Regions from separate parts of the Roseateles sp. DAIF2 genome, predicted to be linked through region 2. Evidence: riboswitches for the same ligand, from Rfam matches in the RefSeq annotation. Region 2 holds a riboswitch; each other region holds the start of a gene.

Region 1 (7,771 bases), 2.0 Mb from region 2:
GCCCGAGACCCTGCACAAGAGCCAGGCCCAGCCCTTCCATGTGCGCTCGCTGATGCGCGGCTATTGGGGCATGTGCACCAGCCGGCGCTTCCTGCTGCTGGCGCTGGCCAGCGGCATCCCGTTCAACGGCATGTTCCTCTATGTGCTGGCAGCGCCGGTGTTCCTGGGCGAGCACCTGCAGCTGGCGCCGACGCAGTTCTTCTGGTTCTTCTGCTTCTCGATCGGCGGCATCATGGGCGGGGCCTGGCTCAGCGGCCGGCTGGCCGGCAAGGTCAAGCCGCGGCACCAGATCCGCCATGGCTTCCTGATCATGCTGCTGGTCTCACTCTTGAACGTGGCGCTGAACCTGCTGCTGCCGCCCAGCCCCTTCTGGGCGTTGCCGGTGATCGCGGTGTTCGCCTTCGGCTGGGCGCTGATGGTGCCGGTCGTGACCCTGCTGGTGCTGGACCAGGCGCCGGACCGGCGCGGCATGGCCTCCTCGCTGCAGGCCTGCATCGGCAGCGCGGCCAACGGCCTGGTGGCCGGCGTGATCGTGCCGCTGGTGATGCACTCGACCCTGGCGCTGGCGCTGGCCTCGATCTGCATGATGGCGATCGGCCTGGTGGCCTGGATCTGGGTCAAGCGCGAGGTCGGTTACGCCGGCGAGGCTCAAGAAAGCCCGGCGGCGGCCGAGATCAAGGGCTGAAAGGCCCGCACTCCCGCGGTGCCGGGAGAAGTCTTCGCATGTGCCCCGCCCTTCCGCTGGCGCGCCGCCTCGCGCCGCTCGCCCTGATCGTGCTGCCGCTGCTGGCCCAGGGCCAGGGCCGGCCGGCCGGCATGCGCACGACGCCATCCAAGCCCTCGATCGCGGTGCAGGAGGAGGACGCGGCCTCCGCGGTCGGCGGCGGCGAGCTGCGCCAGCGCCTGGCCGATCGGCTCTCCTCCAAGGCCGAGCCGATCAACGCCCCGCCGGCCAGGACCGCCGCCGCGCGCCCCGAGTCGCGCCGCACCGCGCCGGCCAAGCCACCGGCCGAGATCCACTGGGCCTATGGCGGCGAGGGTGCGCCCGAGCATTGGGGCGAGCTGAAGTCGGACTACCGGCTCTGCGCGATCGGCACGCGGCAGAGCCCGATCGACATCCGCGACGGCATCCGCGTCGAGCTGGAGCCCATCCAGTTCGACTACCGCCCGAGCGGCTTCGCGGTGCTGGACACCGGCCACACGGTGCAGGTCAACCTGGCGCCGGGCAACGGCCTGACGGTGATGGGGCGGCGCTACGAGCTGCAGCAGTTCCACTTCCATCGCCCCAGCGAGGAGCGCATCAACGGCCGCCAGTTCGACATGACGGCGCATCTGGTGCACAAGGACGCGGAGGGGCGGCTGGCGGTGCTGGCGGTGCTGCTGGAGCGCGGCCGCGACCAGCCGCTGGTGCAGCAGGTCTGGAACAACCTGCCGCTGGAAAAGCATGAGCCGCTGAACGGCCCGGGCCTGATGGATATCGCCAAGCTGCTGCCCGAGGACCGCGGCTACTACACCTATATGGGCTCGCTGACCACGCCGCCCTGCAGCGAGGGCGTGCTGTGGATGGTGATGCGCCAGCCGGTGCAGCTGTCGGGCGAGCAGCTGGAGATCTTCGCCAAGCTCTATCCGATGAATGCGCGTCCGCTGCAAAAGGGCTCGGGCCGGCTGATCAAGCAGAGCAAGTAGCGCCGCGGCGGCGCTGTCGCCGCCTCAGGGCGCGTAGCCGTAGCTGCCGTAGATGCGGCGCAGCACGCCGCGCTTGTCCAGCGCGGCCAGCGCGGTGTTGAGCTGGCGCACCTGCTCGTCGGGCAGCTGGCGGTTGCAGGCCAGGTACATCTCGGAGCGATGGATGGTCAGCACCGGCTCGACGCCGGCCAGGCCCAGCTGTTGCAGACGGTAGACGCCGATCATCCGGCCGGTGGCCCAGAAATCGATGCGCCCGGCCAGCAGCTTGCGCGGATTGACATCGTCCGAGGGCGCGATGTCGACCAGGAAGCCGCGCGTCTGCAGCCAGCCGACGATCGCGTCGCCCTGGTAGCTGCCGATGCGCATGTTCTGCACCTCGTCGAGCTGGGTCGGCCGGCTGCTGCCGCTGCGCGCGAACAGGGCCCAGTCGTTCACCACCAGCGGGCCGATCCATTTGTACAGGGCCTCGCGCTCGGGCGTGCGCGACATCGAGTAGACGCAGGTGTTGATCTGGTTGCGCGCCATCGTGATCGCGCGCGCCCAGGGGTAGATGTTCAGCTCATGCTCGTAGCCGATGCTCTCCAGCAGGGCCTTGACGATCTCGGTGGACATGCCGATCACCTGGCCGCGCGAATCGCTCATGCTGAAGGGCGGGTAGTCCTCGGTGACGAGGATCAGGCGTTCGGCGGCGAATGCCGGTGCAAGGGCGAGGCTCAGGGCCAACAGCGTGTACGAGGGGCTGCACGACAAACGCATGGCGGACCTCCTTGCCGGGGTCCCACGATGCTACGCCCGGGCGGGCCGCCGGCTCAACCACAGCCTGAGGGTGGCGAACAGCTGTTCCGCCACCACCGGCTTGGCCACATGGTCGTTCATGCCGGCGTCCAGGCAGCGCTGGCGCTCCTCGGCGAAGGCGTTGGCGGTCATCGCCAGGATCGGCAGCTCGCGGCCGCGGCTGCTGGCGCGGATCGCGCGGGTCGCGTCCAGCCCGTCCATCACCGGCATCTGCACATCCATCAGCACCAGCGCATAGTCGCTCTGCTCGACCATGTCGACCGCCTGCTGGCCGTCCTCGGCCACGTCGACCTTCAGTCCGGCGCTGGACAGCAGCGCGACCGCCACCTCCTGGTTGACCGCGTTGTCCTCGGCCAGCAGCACCCGGGTGCCGGCGAACTGCTGCTGCAGGTCCTGCGCGATCTGGTTGCGGCTCAGCGGCAGCGGCGCGCGGCCATCGTCCGGCGCCGGCTGCTCGACCCTGAGGGTGAACCAGAACAGGCTGCCCGCACCGGGCTCGCTCTCGACGCCGACCTCGCCGTGCATCAGGTGCGCCAGGCGCCGGCAGATCGCCAGGCCCAGGCCGGTGCCGCCGTAGCGGCGCGTGGTGGAGCTGTCGGCCTGCTCGAAATCCTGAAACAGGCGCGCCTGCGCCTCCTCGCTGATGCCGATGCCGCTGTCCTGCACCTCGAAGCGCAGCTGCACGCGGCGGCCCTGTTCCTGCTCGACGCGGGCGCTCAGGCGCACGAAGCCCTGCTCGGTGAACTTGACCGCGTTGCCGGCGAAGTTCAGCAGCACCTCGGCAATGCGCTGCGAGTCGCCCAGCAGCGGCCGCGCGGCCAGGCGCGGGTCCAGGTCCAGGTCGATGCGCAGGCGCTTCTCGGCGGCGCGCTGGGCCAGCATGCTCTTGATGCCGTCCAGCACCTGGCCGACGCTGAACTCGGCCCGGGCCAGCTGCAGCTTGCCGGCCTCGATCTTGGAGAAGTCCAGCACATTGTTGATCACCGACAGCAGATGCTCGGCGGCATCGGCCACCTTCTTCAGCCGTTCCTGCTGCTCGGGCTCGAGGGTGTCGCGCCGCACCAGATAGGTCAGGCCGATGATCGCGTTCATCGGTGTGCGGATCTCGTGGCTCATATTGGCCAGGAAGGCGCTCTTGGCCAGGCTGGCGGCCTGGGCGGCCTGGGTCGCCTCGGCCAGCTCGGCGGTGCGGGCCTGGACCAGCTCTTCCAGATGGTGGCGGTAGCGCTCCAGCTCCAGTGCGTCGCGGCGCTGGCGCGAGATGTCGGTCAGGAAGCCGTGCCACAGCACCCCACCGCTCTCCGGGCCGTCCTCCAGCTGCGCGATCGCGTTGCCATAGAGCCAGCGCTCGCTGCCGTCGGCATGATGGGTGCGGAACTCCTGCTGCCAGGGCGTCAGGTGCCGGGCCGAGGCCATCAGCGAATCGCGCACCAGGGCACGGTCCTCGGCATGCAGCCGCTCGAACCAGGCGTCGGCCTGCTCGGCCAGCTCGGCCGGCGAGATCTGCAGATAGTCGCGCACCGCCTCGCTGACATAGGCAAAGGAGAACTGGCCGCCGCTCTTCATGCGCAGCTGGAACACCACGCCTGGCACGGTCTCGGCCATGCCGCGCAGGCGGTTGATCAGGTCGCGCTGCGACTCGAACTGCTGCTGCAGCGCGTCGCGCATATGTTCCAGATGGCCGCCCAGCCGGCCGATCTCGTCGCCGCGCTGGCGGCCCAAGGCGGCCGAGAAGCGGCCCTCGGCCAGGTCGTTGGCGAAGCCGCTGAGCTCGCGCAGCGGGCGCAGCAGCCGTGAATTCAACAGCATCAGGATCAGCAGCAGCGAGATCAGCAATTGGCCGCCCACCGTCAGACCGTAGAGCCAGCGCTGGCGCGCCAGCGCGGCGCTGGCCAGGTGGTCGTCCAGGTCGATCTGGATATGGCCGATCTTGGCGCTGCCGCGGTAGATCTCGCGCTCACCCTGGAACAGGCGGCCCTTCTGGCGCTCCGGATAGCGCATCTCGATGAAGGGCACACCCTGCGAGGCGTCGCTGACGCGCACGCGCACCACCTCGGGCGATTTCATGATCGCGGCCACCACCTCGCGGGCGGCCACCTGGTCCAGGTTCCACAGCAGCTCGGGCAGGCTGGAGGCCAGCACGTCCAGCTTGGCCTGCAGCTCGGCCTGCTGGGCCTGTTCGACCTGCTGCGGCTCGCGCAGGCCGATCCACAGCCCGCCGATGATCAGCGCAGGCAGCAGCAGGCCAATGCTGGCGCCCATCGCGAGCGCGACAAACAGCGAGCTGGAGGCGTTTCTGCGGCTCAATATGACCTCGGACGGCGTCCTGGGCGTAGGAATGCGTCCGACTGTACCCCCGGCTTCCGGGGGGAAACCGAGATCTGGGTGACCAAAGTCCGGCAAATGACCCGCGCCGGACCCGTCCGGCGGCCTCAGGCCGCGCGGCGCAGCTGGGCGCGGCGGTGCGCCGAGCCGGTGTGGCGGAACAGGTCCTTCGGATCATCGGCCGGCGGCACCAGCTCGACCTCCTGGCCGATGCCCAGCTCCAGCGCCAGGCGGTAGACCAGGCGCAGCGCCGAATAGTCCTCCAGCGCGAAGCCCACCGAGTCGAACACCGTGACCTGCTCGCGGCTCTGGCGCCCCTCGGCCTGGCCGGCCAGCACGCGCCACAGCTCGGTGACCGGATGGTCGGGCGCGAGCTGCTGGATGTCGCCCTCGATGCGGGTCTGCGGCTCGTACTCGACGAAGATGCGCGCGGCGCGCAGCAGCTCGGCATGCAGCTCGGTCTTGCCGGGGCAGTCGCCGCCGACCGCGTTGATATGCATGCCCGGTTCGATCATCTCGGGTGTCAGGATGGTGGCGCGGGTCTTGTCGGCCGTCACCGTGGTCACGATGTCGGCACCGCGCACCGCCTCGGCCACCGAGCCGGCGCGGCGGATGCGCAGGCCGGGGTAGGCGGCCAGATTGCGCTGCAGCTTGTCGGTCGCGGCCGCGTCGATGTCGTAGGCGACGATCTCCTCGATGCCCAGCTGGTTGTGGAAGGCCAGGGTCTGGAACTCGCTTTGCGCGCCGTTGCCGATCAGGGCCATGCGGCGCGAGTCGGGCCGCGCCAAGGTCCGAGCCGCCAGCGCCGAGGTGGCGGCGGTGCGCAGCGCGGTGGTCAGGGTCAGCTCGGACAGCAGCGGATAGCCGCTGGCCACCTCGGCCAGCACGCCGAAGGCCATCACGGTGTAGAGCCCGCGGCTGGTGTTGATCGGATGGCCATTGACGTACTTGAAGGCGTAATGCCGGGTGTCGGCGACCGGCATCAGCTCGATCACGCCGACCGGCGAATGGCTGGCCACGCGGGCGGTCTTGTCGAACTCCTCCCAGCGCAGGAAGTCCTCGCGCAGGGCCTCGGCCAGCTCGGCCATCAGCGGCGCCACGCCCTTGCGCTGCAGCAGCTGGGTCAGGGCGGGTACATCGATGAAGCGGGTCATGAACATCTCCGACGGGGCGGCTCTTGGCGTCGTGCTGGCCGTCCTTTGCGCAAATTCTGGTCGGGAGCATGGCTAATAAATAGCTGGCAAAGCGTTCAATATGTTGTGTTAACTTTGCAAAACGCCAGGCGATTCAAATCACTATGTCTAATATCGACGACACCGACCGCGAGTTGATCGCGCTGCTGCGCGACAACGCGCGGCTCTCGGTTGTCGCGCTGGCGCGCCAGCTGCGGGTGGCGCGGGCGACGGTGCAGAACCGCATCGCGCGCCTGGAGCGCGAGGGTGTGATCGTCGGCTACAGCGTGCGGCTCAAGCCCGCGGCCGAGGCCCAGCGCATCCGCGCGCTGATGAATGTGGCGGTGGAGGGCAACCGCACCGCCGAGGTGCTGCGCGAGCTGCGCGGCCACCCGAACGTCGCGGCCCTGCACAGCACCAACGGCCGCTGGGACCTGGTGGCCGAGCTGCGCGCCGACACGCTGGAGGAGTTCGACCGGGTGCTCAGCGGCGTGCGCCTGATCGAGGGCATCGCCAATACCGAGACCAGCATCCTGCTGTCGACCTACAAGGTGTGATGCCCGTCACGGGCTCGGGTTGAACCCGAGAGGGTAAACCCGCCCTCATTGGTGCGATCTGCATACAATGCCGCGCTTCTATCGCACACCCGTTCGAAAGGCGGGGTCGCAAAGCCTCCGGTCTACCTTCCCGACCCGGGACCAGGACAGCGGGGTTGCCGCACCGGCCGTCGCCGGTCGTCCGCAGCCGGCTTCGCGTCTCCGTCCCGCCCCAGGAAAGACCGCCCGCCATGCTGACAACCATCAAGAGCCGCCTGATCGCGATCTGTATGCTGATCGTGATCGCCGCGATCGGCGTCGCCACCCTGGCCAGCTATCTGAGCGTCAGCGCCCATGCGCGCCGCCAGGTGCTGGCGCAGCTGAGCGACCTGGGCGAGGCCCACGCCGGCACGATGGCGGGCTGGGTCAAGGCGCAGAAGGATATCGTCGCGGCGCTGGCCCCGGCCGCCGCGCTGGATGCACCGCAAGCGGCGCTGGAGCAGGCGCTGAAGTCCGGCCGGCTCGACCTGGCCTTCATCGGCCATGCCGACAAGCGCATGATCTCGGTGCCGGACCGCCAGCGTCCGGCCGACTACGACCCCACCGTGCGCCCCTGGTACAAGCTGGCCGAGGGCGCCGACGCGCCGGTGCTGACCGCGCCCTATATCGCCTCCTCCAGCAAGAAGCTGGTGGTCAGCTTCGCCAGCGCGATCAAGGCCGGGGGCGCGACCCGCGCGGTGGCCGGCGCCGACGTGGCGCTGGACGATGTGATCGCGACGCTCAAAAGCATCAAGCCGACCGAGAGCGGCTTCGCCTTCCTGCTGGCCAAGGACGGCAAGATCATCGCCCATCCCGATGCCGCCCTGACTCTGAAGCCGGTGGCCGAGCTGTCGGCCGGCTTCACGCCCGAGCTGCTGGCGCGCGCCAACGGCCGCGAGCTGGCCGAGGTCGAGGTGCGCGAGCGCCATTTCTTCGTCAAGGCCACGCCGGTGCCGGGCACCGACTGGACCCTGCTGGCCGCGGCCGAACAGGACGAGGCGCTGGCCGCGCTGTCCAGCCTGCTGGCGACGGCCGGCGTCTCGCTGGTGGCGGTGGCGGCGGTGGCCGCGGCGCTGTCGGCGCTGGCGATCGGCGTGCTGCTGAAGGGCCTGGGCCGGGTGCGCGGCGCGATGGACCAGATCGCCTCCGGCACCGGTGACCTGACCCAGCGCCTGGACGCCGAGGGCCGCGACGAGATCGCCGACATCGCACGCGCCT
Region 2 (7,771 bases):
AGGCGCTGCTGGGCCTGCTGCCGCTGTGCACCGCGCTGCTGGGCTTCGCCTTCGCGCTGCTCTGAGCCCTTCTCCCCTAGCCCCCACATCCTGGCCACCGCGCGCCGGTCCCCCGTCGGAGGGAGGCTTGGGTGCGGGTGTGCCTCATTGTTTGCCCAGGAAGCCACGGCATGATGTCCACCATGGATCTGCGTTATCACCTGTTCGAGCTCAGCGCCCGTCATCAACTTTCGCCCGCCGCGGCGCTGCGCCTGCAGCAGCTGGCCGGCCTGCACGAGGAGCCGCCCGGCCTGCGGCGCTGGCTGCCGCGCCTGGTGGCGGTGCTGGCCGCGGCGCTGGGCGGGCTCGGGTTGGTGATGTGGGTGGCGGCCAATTGGGCCGAGCTGGGGCGCTTCGCGCGCTTTGGCCTGCTGCAGGGGCTGATCCTGCTGCTGTGCCTGGCCGCGGCGCTGCGTCCGGCGGCGCGCGCACCGCTGGCCCTGCTGGCCTTCATCGCGACCGGCGCGCTGTTCGCCTATTTCGGCCAGACCTACCAGACCGGCGCCGATGCCTGGCAGCTGTTCGCGCTGTGGGCGGCGCTGGGTCTGCCGCTGGCCTTGGCCGTGCGCTCCGACCTGCTGTGGGCGCCCTGGGCCCTGGTGGCGCTGCTGGCGATCACGCTCTGGACCCAGACCCACACCGGCCGCAGCTGGCGCGTCGAGCCGGGCGATCTGCGCGTGCACCTGCTGGGCTTCGGCGCGATGCTGGCCCTGGGCGCCGCGCTGGCCGCGCCGCTGCGGCGCTTCACCGGCGCGGGCCTGTGGTCGCTGCGCCTGGTGGCGCTGTTCGCGGTGATCGCGCTGTCGCTGGCCGCGGTGGGCGGGCTGTTCCATGTGCGCATCGCGCCGCAGTACGGCCTGGGCCTGCTGTTCCTGGCGCTGGCCGCGGCGGGCCTGGCGACGCGGCGCGGCTTCGACGTGTTCGGGCTCAGCGCGGTGGCCCTGGGCCTGGACGCGCTGCTGGTCGCGGGCTTGACGCGGCTGCTGTTCTTCCATGGGCGCAGCGGAGGAGGCGACCCGATCGGCGAGTTCCTGCTGCTGAGCCTGTTCGCCGCCGGCCTGCTGGCGGGTTCGGTGACCCTGATCCTGAAGCTGGCGCGTCGCGCGGAGGTCCAGGCATGAGGCCCGCATCGGACTGGCTGCGCGCCGCGGCGGCCGAGGGCCTGCTGCCGGCCGATACCCGCCTGGCCACGGACGAGGCCGGCCAGCATCGGCCCTGGCCGGTGCTGCTGCTGATCGCCTGCGGCGCCTGGATCGCGGCGCTGCCGCTGCTGGGTCTGCTGCTGGCGCTGGTCGGCTATGCCTGGCTGGATCGCGGGCCGGGCAGCTATCTGGTCGGCACGGTCCTGCTGGTCGGCGGCGTGCTGGCGCTGCGCCGGCGCGACCTGCCGGTCTTCGTCGAGCAGCTGGTGTTGCCGCTGCTGCTGCTGGGCGCGGGCCTGCTGGCTTTCGCCGCGTTCCGCGATCTGCCGGGGCGGCTGGCGGCCCTGCCGCTGCTGGTCCTGACCCTGGTGCTGGCGCGCTGGCTGGAGCGGCCCTGGCTGCGCGTGCTGCTGGGCGCGAGCGCGGCGGGGCTGACGGGCTTCCTGCTGCTGCCGCTGGAATGGCGGCATTCCATCGCCGACCTGATCCGCTTCCTGTTCTTCTGGCTGACGCCGCAGCTGCTGCTGGGCCTGTGGGCCGCGGCGCTGACCTGGCAGCAGCGCCATGCACTGGCCGGCCCGTGGCTGCGCTGGGCCGCGCCGCTGGAGCAGTTCGCGGCCGGCTGGCTGCTGGCCTGCCTGGCGGCGCTGTGCGCGATGTCCGGCATGAGCTTCCTGGTCGGCGGCTTCGCCGGCGGGCAGGGCGGCACCGGCTCGCTGCTGCTGGCGATCGGCAGCGCGCTGACGCGCAGTGAAATGCTGGCGCCGCTGCTGCTGCATGGCTGCTCGCTGGCGCTGGCCCTGGCGGCGGCCTGGCTGCTGTGGCGGCGCTGGCCGGGCTGCCGGCGGCCGATGCTGCTGGGCCTGGCCGCCGCGCTGGCGGCGCTGGCCTTCCTGCTGCCCGGCTTGGGCGCCACCCTGTTCGCGCTGGCTCTGCTGGCGACCACCCAGCGCTGGCGCCTGGCGGCGGCGGCCGGCGTCGCGGCGGCCTGGATCATCGGCGGCTTCTACTACCAGCTGGACTGGACCCTGGGGCAGAAGGCGCTGCTGCTGGTCGGCCTCGGCGCGCTGCTGGGCCTGCTGGCCTGGCTGGCGCGCCGACCGGCCGAGGCGGCGGCAAGACCCGACCCCGCCCCCGGCGCCGCACGCTGGCTGCTGGGCGGCGGCGCGCTGCTGGTGCTGGCGGTGGCCAACGGCGCGATCTGGCAGAAGGAGACGCTGATCCGCGACGGCCGGCCGGTGTTCGTTTCGCTGGCGCCGGTGGATCCGCGCTCGCTGATGCAGGGCGACTTCATGCGTCTGAACTTCGCGCTGCCCGGCCGGCTGGAGGGCGAGGAGCTGCTGCGCCTGCCGGGCGCACAGCGCCCGCTGCTAGCCGCGCGGCTGGACCCGCGCGGCGTCGCCACCGGCATGCGTCTGCAGGCGCCGGGCCAGCCGCTGGCCGAGGGCGAGCTGCTGCTGGAGTTGACGCCCAAGGACGGGCGCTGGGTGCTGGTCAGCGATGCCTGGTTCTTCGAGGAGGGGCAGGCCGCCGCCTTCGAGGCCGCGAAGTTCGGCGAGTTCCGCGTGCTGCCCGACGGCCGCGCGCTGCTGGTCGGCATGGCCGATTCGAGCCTGCACCCTATTCGGCCCTGAACGTGAATTCTTGGCGGCGGCCGGCGCGCACATGTAAAGGCGCGCCTGGCGCCGAACCGGCCGAGTCTGTAACGGGTAGTATCCGCGCCTCGATGTAGAACAAAGAACCTACTCGGCACACCCGGTCTGAAAAGCGGGGTCGCAAAGCCACCGGTCTAACGCCCGCGTTTTTTCAAAGCGCGCGGCCATGACAGCGGGGTTGCCAGCTTCCGGCATCGGCCGGTCGCCTGCCGCATGCGCCACCCCGCCTTTTCCGTTCGTCCGTGCCGCCCGGCCGCCCATGAACGGATCCCCGACGTTTTCGCTCCCCGCCCCGCAGCCGGCAACGGCGCGGCCGCGGCGTTTCAGCGGCCGCCACCTGATGCGCCAGATCCTGGCGCCGGTGCTGCTGGTGCTGCTGGCGATCGCGCTGCTGCTGGGCCTGTCGGCGCGCCAGCAGCAGCAGCGCAGCGAGCAGCAGCAGGGCAACGAGATCCGGCGCCAGGCCCAGAGCCTGTGGCTGCGCCTGGCCGACGACGAGGCGCGCCGCCTGCGCTGGCTGGCCCAGCAGGCGCGCGAGAACCCGGCGCTGCAGCGCGCGATGCGCGCCGGCGACCGCGCGGCCCTGCTGCTCGCGGCGCGCGGCGAGTACGGCGCGATGCGGCGCGAGTCGGGCATCAGCCATGTCGCCTTCATCACGCCGCAGCAGCGCACGCTGCTGCAACTGCTCGACCCCGAGGCCGGGGGCGGCGAGCTGGTGCTGCGCCCGGTGCTGGCCGAGGCGGCGCGGCTGGATGCGCCTGCCGAGGGCTGGGAGATGGCGAGCACCGGCGTGCCGGTGCTGCGCCATGTCTCGCCCTGGCGGGTCGACGGCCAGCTGATCGGCTATCTGGAGCTGGGCACCGAGCTCGGCTGGTTCGCGCGCCGCCTGGGCGACCTGCTGTCGCTGGAGGTGGTGGCCGCGGTGCACAAGCGCCATGGCAAGGAGCGCGACTTTGCGCGCGGCAAGCAGCTGCTGGGCCTGGCCGGGCAATGGGACGAGCATGCGCAACTGGCCCTGCTGCACAACAGCCTGCCGGCGCTGCCGAGCGGCCTGCTGGAGCCCTGGCAGGAGCTGGCCGGCGGCGGCGAGGATCCCGGCGTGCTGGAGCTCACCGGCGACCGGCGCGACGAGCGCAGCTGGCTGGCCAGCCTGATGACCGTGCACGACCGCCAGGGCCGCGCGCTGGCCTCGCTGGCCCTCCTGGACGACATCAGCGCCAGCCGCGCCGCGGCGACGCGGCGCTGGGGCTGGATCGGCGGTCTGTGCGGCGTGCTGGGGCTGGCGCTGTTCGCCGGCCTGTACTGGCGCGTGCGCCATGTGGCGCGCACCCTGTCGCGCGCCGACCGCGCGCTGCGCGCCAACGAGCAGCGCTTTCACGACTTCGCCACCGCGGCCGGCGATTGGTGGTTCTGGGAGCTGGATGAGCGGCTGCGCTTCAGCTATGTCTCTCCCAATGTCGAGCATGTGACCGGCCGCGCGCCGGCATCCCTGCTGGGCCGCACGACGTGCGAGCTGCTGCCGGAGCACGAGAGCGATCCCGCCTGGGCCGCCCATCTGCAGGACCTGGAGCGACGCCGCCCGATCCGCCAGTTCGAGTTCGACCTGAGCCTGCCGGACGGCGAGCGGCGCTGGATCCAGATCAGCGGCCTGCCGCTGTTCGACGAGGACGGCGCCTTCCAGGGCTACCGCGGCACCGGCAGCAACATCAGCGCGCGCAAGGCCACCGAGCTGGAGCTGCGCCTGGCGGCCACCGCCTTCGAGGCGCAGGAGGGCATGTTCATCACCGATGCCGAGCGCCGCATCCTGCGCGTCAACAAGGCCTTCAGCCTGATCACCGGCTTCTCGGCCGAGGAGGCGCTGGGCAACACGCCGCGCCTGCTCAGCTCCGGCCGCTATGCGCCCGAGTACATCGAGGAGATCGCCGCGCTGGTGGCGCGCCAGGGCCGCTGGCAGGGCGAGATCCTGAGCCGGCGCAAGAACGGCGAGATCTATCCGCAATGGCTGACCCTGTCGGCGGTGCGCGATGCGCAGGGCGAGCTGAGCCATTGCGTGGGCCTGTTCAGCGACATCACCGAGCGCAAGGCGGCCGAGGCCGAGATCGAGCGCCTGGCCTTCTACGACCCGCTGACCGGCCTGCCGAACCGCCGCCTGCTGCTGGACCGGCTGCAGCGCGCGCTGGCGGCGGCGCAGCGCGGCCAGCGCCATGGCGCGCTGCTGCTGATCGACCTGGACAATTTCAAGACCCTCAACGACACCCAGGGCCATGACCTCGGCGACCTGCTGCTCAAGCAGGTGGCGGGCCGGCTGCTGCCCTGCGTGCGCAAGAGCGACACGGTGGCGCGCCTGGGCGGCGACGAGTTCGTGATCATCCTGGACGAGCTCAGCGAGGCCGGTCCCTGCGCCGCGGCCGAGGCCGAGGCGGTGGGCGTCAAGCTGCTGAAGAAGCTGACCCAGCCCTACGAGCTGCCGGGCCTGGAGCACCACAGCACCGCCAGCATCGGCATCGCGCTGTTCGGCCCCGGCTCGCTGGGCCTGGACGATGTGATGAAGCAGGCCGACCTGGCGATGTACCAGAGCAAGGCCGCGGGCCGCAACGCGATCCGCTTCTTCGACCCGGCGATGCAGAGCGCCGCCAGCGAGCGCGCGCGGCTGGACGCCGAGATCCGCCGCGGCCTGCAGCGCGGCGAGTTCCGCCTGTTCTACCAGGCCCAGGTCGACGAGCATGGCGCGCTGACCGGCGCCGAGGCGTTGCTGCGCTGGCAGCATCCGCAGCGCGGCCTGGTGCCGCCGCTGGAGTTCATCGCCGCGGCCGAGCAGAGCGGGCTGATCCTGCCGCTGGGCCAATGGGTGCTGGACGAGGCCTGCCGCCAGCTGGCCGAATGGTCGGTGCAGCCGGATATGGCGCGGCTGAACCTGTCGATCAATGTCTCGGCGCGCCAGTTCCAGCAGGCCGATTTCGTCACCCAGGTGCAGCGCGCGCTGGACCGCAGCGGCGCGCCCTCGCAGCGCCTGAAGCTGGAGCTGACCGAGAGCCTCTTGATGGAGGATGTCGAGGGCGTGATCGCGAAGATGAACGCGCTGCAGGCCTGCGGCGTCGGCTTCGCGCTGGACGACTTCGGCATCGGCTACTCATCGCTGAACTACCTGCGCCGCCTGCCGCTGGAGCAGCTGAAGATCGACCAGAGCTTCGTGCGCAATGTGCTGACCGAGAAGCACGACGCCGCGATCGTGCGCACCATCGTCGCGCTGGCGCAGAGCCTGGGCCTGGAGGTGCTGGCCGAGGGCGTCGAGACCGAGGCGCAGCGCGACTTCCTGCTGAGCCAGGGCTGCGCCGCGCACCAGGGCTTCCTGTTCAGCCAACCCCTGCCGCTGGGGGAGTTTGAGCGTCTGCCGGCATCAGCTCGATCAGCTCCTTGACGAAGGCGAGCGCCTCCTCGGGCGCGGCGAAGTAGTACTCGCCGCCCAGGTCGGCCACGTCGCCCTCCGGCCCCACATGCACGACCGACCAGCCCTCGGCGCCGCCGCCGATCGCGCAGATGCCGAAGCTGCCCGGCGCCAGGTCGCGGGCGGTGCCGGCGGTGACGAAGATGTCGCGGCCGAGATGGGAGTGGTAGCGTTTCACGAGGCGGGGTGGGCGTGCAAAGCGCCCATTGTCGCGGCTGCGCGGGCTCAGGCCCGCCGCGTCAGCGCCAGCAGGCCGGCCAGCGCGAACATCGCCGCGGCGCAGGCCTTGTTCACCCTGCGCAGCGCGGCGCCGCCGAGCAGCGCGGCCAGGCGCGCGCCGCCGGCCGCGTAGAGCGCCAGCACCATCAGGTCCAGCAGCGCGGTGGCCAGCGCCAGCTGCAGGTACTGCGGCGCCTGCGCGGCCGAGGTGTCGATGAACTGCGGCAAAAAGGCCGAGAAGAACAGCACGCCCTTGGGATTGGTCAGCGCCACCGCCAGGCATTGGGTGAAGGCCTGGCGCGGCGTCGGCGCGCCCGCGCCGGCGGTGGCCGGGCCGGCGCGCCAGAGCTGCAGGCCCAGCCAGGCCAGGTAGGCGACGCCGCACCACTTGAGCAGCACGAACAGGGTCTCGGAGGCCGCCAGCAGCGCGCCCAGGCCCAGCGCCACCGCGCCGATCAGGATCAGGTCCGACAGCACCGCGCCGCCGATGCCGGCCGCCGCCAGGTCCCAGCGCCGGCGTGTGCCGTTGGCCATCGCCAGCAGGGTGGTGGGGCCCGGCGTCAGGCAGACGGCCAGGCAGGCGAGCAGGTACAGGACGAAGGTGCTGGTACTCATGGCGGCCGAGTATGCACCCGGCGCGGTTTCAGCGTGGCATCAACGTGGCCACAGCGCCCACAGCCGCAGCGGCGCCTTCAGCCGGCCGGCCTGGGCCTCGGCCTCGGCACCCCAGCCCCAGAAATAGTCGGCCCGCACCGCGCCGACGATGGCGCTGCCGGTGTCCTGCGCCATCGCGATACGGCGCAGCGCGCCGCTGCCGCCGTCCAGCCAGACCGGCGTGCCGTAGGGGATGCTGGCGCGGTCCACCGCGATCGAGCGGCCCGGCGTCAGCGGCACGCCCTGCGCGCCGCGCGGCCCCAGCTCGGGGTCGGGCAGCGGCTCCTCGCGGAAGAACACATAGCGCGGGTTCTGCCACATCAGCTCCTGCAGCCGCGCCGGGTTGCGGCGCGCCCAGTCCTTGATCGCGGGCCAGGAGGCCTCGCCGGCGCGCAGTTCGCCGCGCTCGATCAGGAGCTTGCCGATCGACTGGTAGGGCAGCTCGTTGTGGCCGGCGAAGGCCAGGCGCTTGAGCACCGGCGCGGCGTGCTCGCTCTCGCGCACCCGCACCCTGCCGGAGCCCTGGATCTGCAGCACCAGCGCGTCCAGCGGGTCCTCGATATAGAGCAGCTCCTGGGCGCGCAGGCGCTCGCGCTGTTCGGTCTCGATCTGCTGGC
Region 3 (7,771 bases), 330 kb from region 2:
CAACGCCGCCTTGCGCGTGTTCCAGTTGTAGGCCAGGCTCGCTCCGCTGCCCGTCGCCACGGTCTTGCCGTCGATCGCCAGGGTCTGCACCAGGCCCGCCGCCCCGGCGTTGTCGCTGGCCGAGACGCTGATGCTCAAGGTGCCCGACACCGTGCTGCCATTGACCGGGTTCAGGATGCTCACCACCGGCGCGGTCGTGTCGGCCACCACGATGTTGGCCACATTGACCGTCACCGCCGCCGAGCTGCCCGCATTGCCGGCCGCGTCATAGGCATAGGCCACCAGGTTGGCGTTGCCGTTGGCCACCTTGCTGGAGTCCCAGCTGAAGGCATAGGGCGCCGTGGTGTCGGTCGCGACGAGCTGGCCGTTGGCCCGCAGCTCGACCCGGCTGACGCCGACGTTGTCGCTGGCCGTCACGTCCACCGCCACCAGGCCGTTGACGTTGCTCAGCCCCAGCGGCGCGGCGATGCCGACGCTGGGCGCCTGGGTGTCGGGCGCGGCGGCGGTCAGCACGGCCGTCACCGCCGCGGCGGCGTTGACGCGGCCATAGCCGAACTTCTTGTCGCGGCCCACATCGCCCAGGTCCTGGGCTGTGCTGTAGAGCAGGCTCTCGATCTGGCTGCCGCTCAGCGCGGGTTTGGCCGCCATCATCAGGCCGAGCACGCCGGAGACGACCGGGCTGGCCATCGAGGTGCCCCACCAGGCCTGGTAGCCGCCGTCGCGCGTCGTGGTCCAGATGTCCTTGCCCGGGGCCGACACGGTGACGAAGCTGCCCCAGCTGGAGAAGCTGGCCAGCGCATCGGCGCTGTCGGTGGCCGACACCACGATCATCGAGCTGGTCGGCGCGATGGTTTCCTCGATGCCGTTGTTGCCCGCTGCCGCGATCACCAGGCCGCCCTTGCTCTTCATGTAATTGGCCGCGCTCTGCACCGCCGCGCTGCCGGCCACGCCGACATAGCTGATGTTGGCGATGCGCGCGCCGTTGTCGGCCGCCCAGGTCACGCCCTGCGCCACCGTGCTCCAGTAGGCATACGCGTTCGCGTCGGCGATGCGCACCGGCATCAGCCGCGCCGCGCCGGCCACCGCGGCCACGCCCACGCCGTTGTTCAAGGTCGCCGCGGCGCCGCCGGCCACGGCCGTGCCATGGCCATGCACATCGGTGGTGTTGGCATTGTTGTCGTAGAAGTTCCAGCCCGGCACCATGCGCGCGGCCAGGTCGGGGTGGCTGGCGTTGATGCCGGTGTCCAGGATCGCGATCGTCACGCCCGCGCCCTGGCTCTTGTCCCAGGCGGTCTGCGCGCCGATCTTGCTCAGGTGCCATTGGCTGCCGGCATAGGGGTCGTTGACCGCCATCGCCGGGGCCACGCGCCGGTCCAGCTCCACGAAGCGCAGCTGCGGGTGCTTGGCCAGCAGCGCCTGCACCGCTCGCTCCGACGCGTTCCCCGGCAGCTCGATCACGTGCAGGTCGCTCTTGCCGATTCGTCGTGCCTTCCCGCCATGGCCCTTGGCAACCTTCTCCATCTCAATATCCGACAGCCCCGCGCGGGCCTGCACCAGCAGGCGCCCCTTGGCGAATTCTGGCTCGGCCGTCTGTGCCGAAACGCCCCAGCTCGCCAGACCCGTGGCGATGGCGATCATGAGATGCGAGCCGCGTTGCAGCAGGATCCGGTGCGCGGAGGAACCGGCGGAGAAAGAGGAGAAGTTCATACCCAAACCTTCTGAGTAGAACCTGGACCCTCTTGGGCCGGTCTGCGCAGACGGGGGCAGCGGCGGCAAGGGAATTGCACGCCGTGACGGCATCGGACGCGGGAAAGCATCCGCGATGCACGGGGTTGTGTCTGGCAGTCCAGCCGTCATGGGGCCACAGGCCCTTTAGACCGTTGACTTTGCGTCCCGCGCTTTCGCGCGGTTTGCCCTTTGCAGAACAACTCTGCTGCGGGGGCCTGTCGTACTGCACAGGCGCTGGGGCTCTTTCTTGTCGAGCGGGATGGGCTACCGGGCGGTAGCCATCGGGTCCGCTGCCACCCCGAAAAGCTCCGGGGCGAGCCGCCAATATCGCTGAGAGGCCAATCCATCAGGCATCCACGCCCGCATTATCGGCAGCCCCTTGACAAGGCCAGGGCGGACTTGTAACGGCCGGTTGGGCGCGCCGCAGCGGTTCAGCCTCCGCGGACAAGCATCCCGTTTCCTCGGGAAAAGTCGGCCGGGCGTGGTGCCTCGGCCGCTTACATCTGATCACACCTCGGGTGCAGCATGCACGCGGGCGGCGGTCTCAGCGGATGGTGACCTGCACCGACACGCTGCGGCTGTTACCGGCAGCATCCCTGGCGGTGGCGGTAACGGTGTGCGTCCCCAACGCCGCCTTGCGCGTGTTCCAGTTGTAGGCCAGGCTCGCTCCGCTGCCCGTCGCCACGGTCTTGCCGTCGATCGCCAGGGTCTGCACCAGGCCCGCCGCCCCGGCGTTGTCGCTGGCCGAGACGCTGATGCTCAAGGTGCCCGACACCGTGCTGCCATTGACCGGGTTCAGGATGCTCACCACCGGCGCGGTCGTGTCGGCCACCACGATGTTGGCCACATTGACCGTCACCGCCGCCGAGCTGCCCGCATTGCCGGCCGCGTCATAGGCATAGGCCACCAGGTTGGCGTTGCCGTTGGCCACCTTGCTGGAGTCCCAGCTGAAGGCATAGGGCGCCGTGGTGTCGGTCGCGACGAGCTGGCCGTTGGCCCGCAGCTCGACCCGGCTGACGCCGACGTTGTCGCTGGCCGTCACGTCCACCGCCACCAGGCCGTTGACGTTGCTCAGCCCCAGCGGCGCGGCGATGCCGACGCTGGGCGCCTGGGTGTCGGGCGCGGCGGCGGTCAGCACGGCCGTCACCGCCGCGGCGGCGGCGTTGACGCGGCCATAGCCGAACTTCTTGTCGCGGCCCACATCGCCCAGGTCCTGGGCTGTGCTGTAGAGCAGGCTCTCGATCTGGCTGCCGCTCAGCGCGGGTTTGGCCGCCATCATCAGGCCGAGCACGCCGGAGACGACCGGGCTGGCCATCGAGGTGCCCCACCAGGCCTGGTAGCCGCCGTCGCGCGTCGTGGTCCAGATGTCCTTGCCCGGGGCCGACACGGTGACGAAGCTGCCCCAGCTGGAGAAGCTGGCCAGCGCATCGGCGCTGTCGGTGGCCGACACCACGATCATCGAGCTGGTCGGCGCGATGGTTTCCTCGATGCCGTTGTTGCCCGCTGCCGCGATCACCAGGCCGCCCTTGCTCTTCATGTAATTGGCCGCGCTCTGCACCGCCGCGCTGCCGGCCACGCCGACATAGCTGATGTTGGCGATGCGCGCGCCGTTGTCGGCCGCCCAGGTCACGCCCTGCGCCACCGTGCTCCAGTAGGCATACGCGTTCGCGTCGGCGATGCGCACCGGCATCAGCCGCGCCGCGCCGGCCACCGCGGCCACGCCCACGCCGTTGTTCAAGGTCGCCGCGGCGCCGCCGGCCACGGCCGTGCCATGGCCATGCACATCGGTGGTGTTGGCATTGTTGTCGTAGAAGTTCCAGCCCGGCACCATGCGCGCGGCCAGGTCGGGGTGGCTGGCGTTGATGCCGGTGTCCAGGATCGCGATCGTCACGCCCGCGCCCTGGCTCTTGTCCCAGGCGGTCTGCGCGCCGATCTTGCTCAGGTGCCATTGGCTGCCGGCATAGGGGTCGTTGACCGCCATCGCCGGGGCCACGCGCCGGTCCAGCTCCACGAAGCGCAGCTGCGGGTGCTTGGCCAGCAGCGCCTGCACCGCTCGCTCCGACGCGTTCCCCGGCAGCTCGATCACGTGCAGGTCGCTCTTGCCGATTCGTCTCGCCTTCGCTCCATGCGGACCCATGACCTTGCCCAGCTCCACGTCCGACAGCCCGGCCCGCGCCAGTACCAACAGCCGGCCCGGGGCATAGACCGGCTCACCAGCGGCCGGAGGATAGGCGCTCAGCACCAGCTCCGGATCCACGCCGGCCCGTGGCGACAGGCCGGTGCGCTCGACCCGCAGGCTGTGGTGCCCGTTCAGCGTGACCAAAATGCACTGCCGCCCTTCGCAGAAGGCCAGCGCCGGCTCCGCGACCTTCAGGGCCGAGCGGTCAGGCCGGTCGCAGACGCCGCGGCCGCTCAGCAGGCCGCTGAGCGTATCGCCGTAGCGCTGCTCGCCGCGTACCCCGTCGCGATCGATCCAGACCAGCTCATCGAAGCGCAGCCGGTCGATGCGCTGACGCAGCGCCTTGCGTTGCTCCGGCGGCAGGTCCTGGAAGCGCTCGACGCTGCTGGCGACATCGCCCTCGTAGGCGGCTTGGGTGGCGGGATCCCAGGTGCAGGCCTGGGAAGACGACAGGCTGGCGGCCAACGCGACGGCGGTGAGGACCATGGTCACGGCTCCAAACGGACAAGGCCGGCGACTCTCTGCTCACGCCCGGCGCATCGACCTCGTCTTGCTCCCCGACAAACAGGTCCGGCCGGTTCGGCATCGCTGCCTGGTGGACGGACCTCTCGCGTGAATTAGTGCGCAAATCGCACGGCACGACAAGCACCGCCCGCCCGACTGAGGGGGTGCCGCGGGGAGGCCGTCGCGCGGCTCAGAGGAAGTCCAGTCCGCGCCGCGCCGAGGCGCCTAACTCGGGCATCGGCACGGTCTCCTCGCACCAGCCGATGTCGCGCCGCATGCGCGCATCCAGGTCGTGCAGGCCGACCGGTTCGGGCGCGGCCGGTGGCGGTAGCAGACGGGCCAGCAGCTGGCGCCAGAACGAGCGGCCGGCCGGGTCGATCGAGGCAAGGGCCGCGACGGAAGGGGTGGTACAGGCGGTCATGGTGAGACTCCAGGGGTTCCGACAAGAGGGGCAAGGAAAAGCTTGGCGAGTGGGTTCAGAATAGGGCCCGCCTCTGGACAATGGAATTGATTGTTTTTCGCCGATTTGGTCGAAATTTCTAACCAGCAAAGCCGCCACGCCACATGTCCCGCCTGCCCCTGAACACCCTGCCGACCTTCCGCGTCGTGGCGCAGCTGCAGAACCTGCGCGCCGCGGCCGAGCGCCTGCACCTGACCCATAGCGCGGTCAGCCATCAGTTGCGGACGCTGGAGACCCAGCTGGGGCATCCGCTGTTCGAGCGGCGCGGCCGCCGCCTGGTGCTGAATGGCGCGGGCGAGGCCCTGCTGGCCAGCGTCAACAAGGCGCTGGCGGAACTGGAGCGCGGCGTCGCCGCGGCGGGCGACGCGGCCGGGCTGGATGCGCAGACCCTGCGTCTGTCGGTGCTGCCCTCCTTCGCCCAGCGCTGGCTGCTGCCGCGCATGCAGCGCTGGCGCCAGCGGCATCCGGGCCTGGTGCTGGAGATCAGCACCTCGGCCCAGTTGGTCGACCTGGCGCGCGAGGGCTTCCATGCCGGCATCCGCCAGGGCTCGGGCCCCTGGCCGGGGCTGGCGTCCGAGGTGCTGATCGGCATCTCGATGCCGCTGGTGGTGGTCGGTTCACCAGCGGCGGCCAAGCGCCTGGGCCTGACCGGCCGGCGCCCCCATGCCGAGCCGCATGAGAGCTGCTTTGGCGCCGAGCCGCTGCTGGGCGACGACGAGCCCTGGGTCGAATGGTTCGCGGCCGCCGGCGTGACCCGCCGCATCACGCCGGTGGCGGTCTTCAACGACGCCGGGATGCTGCTGCAGGCGGCCGAGCAGGATCTGGGCATCGCGCTGGCGCGCGAGATCCTGGCGGCCGATGCGCTGCGCGACGGCCGGCTCAAGCGCCTGTCGCCGCTGACCATCAGCTACCGGCATGCCAAGCCCTATCACCTGGCCTATCCGCCGGCGCTGGAGGACTGGGCGCCGCTGGTGGCGCTGCGGCAATGGCTGCGCGAGGAACTGAGCGCGGCGCCGGCGGGCTGACGCGCCTTCTTCAGTTGCACAGGCCGAGGATGCGTTCCTCGTTGGAGCAGCGCTTCTTCGGCGTGCAGGCGCGCAGCTCGCGCGCGGTGGGCGGGTAGTAGATCCAGCCCGAGCCCAGCTCGGGCAGGGCCAGCTTGACCTCGCGCCACTTGGGATGACCATGCTCCTGCAGCCGCTCGAAGTTCTGGCACAGCGAGCGGCCGAAGCTGCGGAAGCTCTCCACCGTGCCCCTCAGGTTGTAGTCGTAGGTGACCAGGAAGGCGCCGACCGAGATGGTCGTGAAGTCCTCGCTCAGCAGGTTCGGATAGCTGCGCGCGAACACGGTGGCCGGCGTGTAGGTGCCCAGCGGCAACTTGGCCGAGGGATGGTTGGGATCGAACTTCAGCAGCTTGATGAACTTCTGCGCCTCCGGCTTCATGTTGGCGATCAGCGGCGCCGGCTGCCCGGCCGCGACCACCACCACGTCGACCGACTTGTCGCCGATCAGCTTGACCAGGGCCTCCTCGTTGGAGAGGAAGCTAGCCTGCGCGTCGGGCATCGGGCCGCCGAACATCATGCGGTAGAGCGTGTGCGTGATCAGCGCCGCACCGCTGCCGACCAGGCCGCCGTTGATCTTGGCGTCGCGCAGATCGTGCAGATAGTTCAGCGGCGAGTCAGCGCGCACGATGTAGTGGATCTCGGTGTTGTAGAGCGGCAGGATCACGCGCAGCGGCCGGATCAGCGCGCTGGCCTCGGCATTGCCGGCACCGGAGCGGTCGACGAAGGCCTGGAACACATCGGCCTGCACCACCGCGAACTTGACGCCCGGCTCGTAGCGCAGCAGCTTGACATTGGCCGCCGAGCCCGAGGTGGCCAGCACCTCCAGATTGATGTCGGCCCCGGGCGCGACATAGCGCGCCAGGTCCTTGCCGATCGCGTAATAGGTGCCCTTGTCCGAGGCGGTGACGATCTTGTAGTCGACCGTGGCCGCAAGGCCAACGCCGCAGGCGAGCAACAGGCCGCCAGCCGCGACGGCAGCGCCCACCAGCATCTTGATCGTTGTCGTCATCATCACGGTCTCCTCGAGGGGTTGGCGGCATCGCCGGCGCACAGGCCCAGCGCCGCGACGGCATCGGTGCAGGGCCCCGGCGGCGGCGTCGGGCGCTGCGCCGGATCGTCGGCCAGCGCACTGCGCGCCGCGCGTGGGGGTGCGTCGCGGCCATGCGCCGGCGCGGCCTGACGCGGCTTTGCCACGGGCCGGATCTCGACCAAGCCGGCGCCGGACGGTGCCTCGCGCTGGAGGTGGTCCTCGACGGTTTCCGCCGCTTCGGACGCCGCGAGGGGTGGCGGCAAGGCCGCCAGCGCCGGGAGCACGACCGCTTGCGGCGGCGGTGATAGGGGCTGAGATGCGGCCGGCGCAGGAGGGGGGCGAACGGCCGGTGGCGGTGCGGCCGGGCCATAGAGGCGATAGGCCAGCAGCGCGCCCAGCGCCGGCAGGGCCAAGGCCAGGGTCAGCGGCCAACGCCGCAAGGTCGGCAGCATGGGCGGCGCCGTTGCGGGCGTGGCCGTGAACACCAGCGCATGGCGGCGCTCGTCCGCGACCTGCCAGTCGGCCGTCTCCGCCGCCTCGGCGGCGCGCTCGGGCGCCGGCTCGCCGACCAGGCCGAGATCCTGCTTGCAACGCGCGCATTGCCGGGTCTGGGTGATGTCGTTGAGCGCGCCGCAATGCGGGCAGGGCCGCAGGTGCAGGGCCGCGCCGCATTCGTTGCAGAACTTCGAGCCCGGCGGGCTGCGATGCTCGCAAAACGGACACAAGCTCGGCGGCCGGGCCAGGGTCCTGGCCAGCGGTTGGTCCGGCGACATCGGGGGTGGCGTGGTGGATCCGATGCTGATCCC

The links. A riboswitch is a leader RNA that binds a small molecule or an ion and turns the genes downstream of it on or off. The one in region 2 is predicted to bind cyclic di-GMP.
Region 1: another riboswitch for cyclic di-GMP. It lies ahead of G8A07_RS28185 (methyl-accepting chemotaxis protein); the one in region 2 lies ahead of G8A07_RS03590 (EAL domain-containing protein).
Region 3: another riboswitch for cyclic di-GMP. It lies ahead of G8A07_RS02030 (S8 family serine peptidase); the one in region 2 lies ahead of G8A07_RS03590 (EAL domain-containing protein).

Annotation. Positions count from the first base shown of each region.
Region 1 covers NZ_CP049919.1:4,786,812-4,794,582, reverse strand. Annotated here, with positions in the region: gene G8A07_RS22075 (multidrug effflux MFS transporter) at 1-685, shown strand, start outside; gene G8A07_RS22070 (carbonic anhydrase) at 724-1,686, shown strand; gene G8A07_RS22065 (ABC transporter substrate-binding protein) at 1,711-2,442, opposite strand; gene G8A07_RS22060 (ATP-binding protein) at 2,473-4,743, opposite strand; gene G8A07_RS22055 (ornithine cyclodeaminase) at 4,914-5,960, opposite strand; gene G8A07_RS22050 (Lrp/AsnC family transcriptional regulator) at 6,104-6,535, shown strand; cyclic di-GMP riboswitch class I at 6,608-6,698, shown strand; gene G8A07_RS28185 (methyl-accepting chemotaxis protein) at 6,766-7,771, shown strand, end outside.
Region 2 covers NZ_CP049919.1:759,719-767,489, forward strand. Annotated here, with positions in the region: gene G8A07_RS03575 (hypothetical protein) at 1-65, shown strand, start outside; gene G8A07_RS03580 (DUF2157 domain-containing protein) at 171-1,160, shown strand; gene G8A07_RS03585 (GDYXXLXY domain-containing protein) at 1,157-2,815, shown strand; cyclic di-GMP riboswitch class I at 2,920-3,022, shown strand; gene G8A07_RS03590 (EAL domain-containing protein) at 3,177-6,254, shown strand; gene G8A07_RS03595 (hypothetical protein) at 6,190-6,459, opposite strand; gene G8A07_RS03600 (LysE family translocator) at 6,507-7,115, opposite strand; gene G8A07_RS03605 (murein transglycosylase A) at 7,155-7,771, opposite strand, start outside.
Region 3 covers NZ_CP049919.1:428,155-435,925, reverse strand. Annotated here, with positions in the region: gene G8A07_RS02030 (S8 family serine peptidase) at 1-1,707, opposite strand, end outside; cyclic di-GMP riboswitch class I at 1,838-1,925, opposite strand; gene G8A07_RS02025 (S8 family serine peptidase) at 2,273-4,393, opposite strand; gene G8A07_RS02020 (hypothetical protein) at 4,602-4,832, opposite strand; gene G8A07_RS02015 (LysR substrate-binding domain-containing protein) at 4,976-5,896, shown strand; gene G8A07_RS02010 (TAXI family TRAP transporter solute-binding subunit) at 5,907-6,947, opposite strand; gene G8A07_RS02005 (zinc ribbon domain-containing protein) at 6,947-7,738, opposite strand.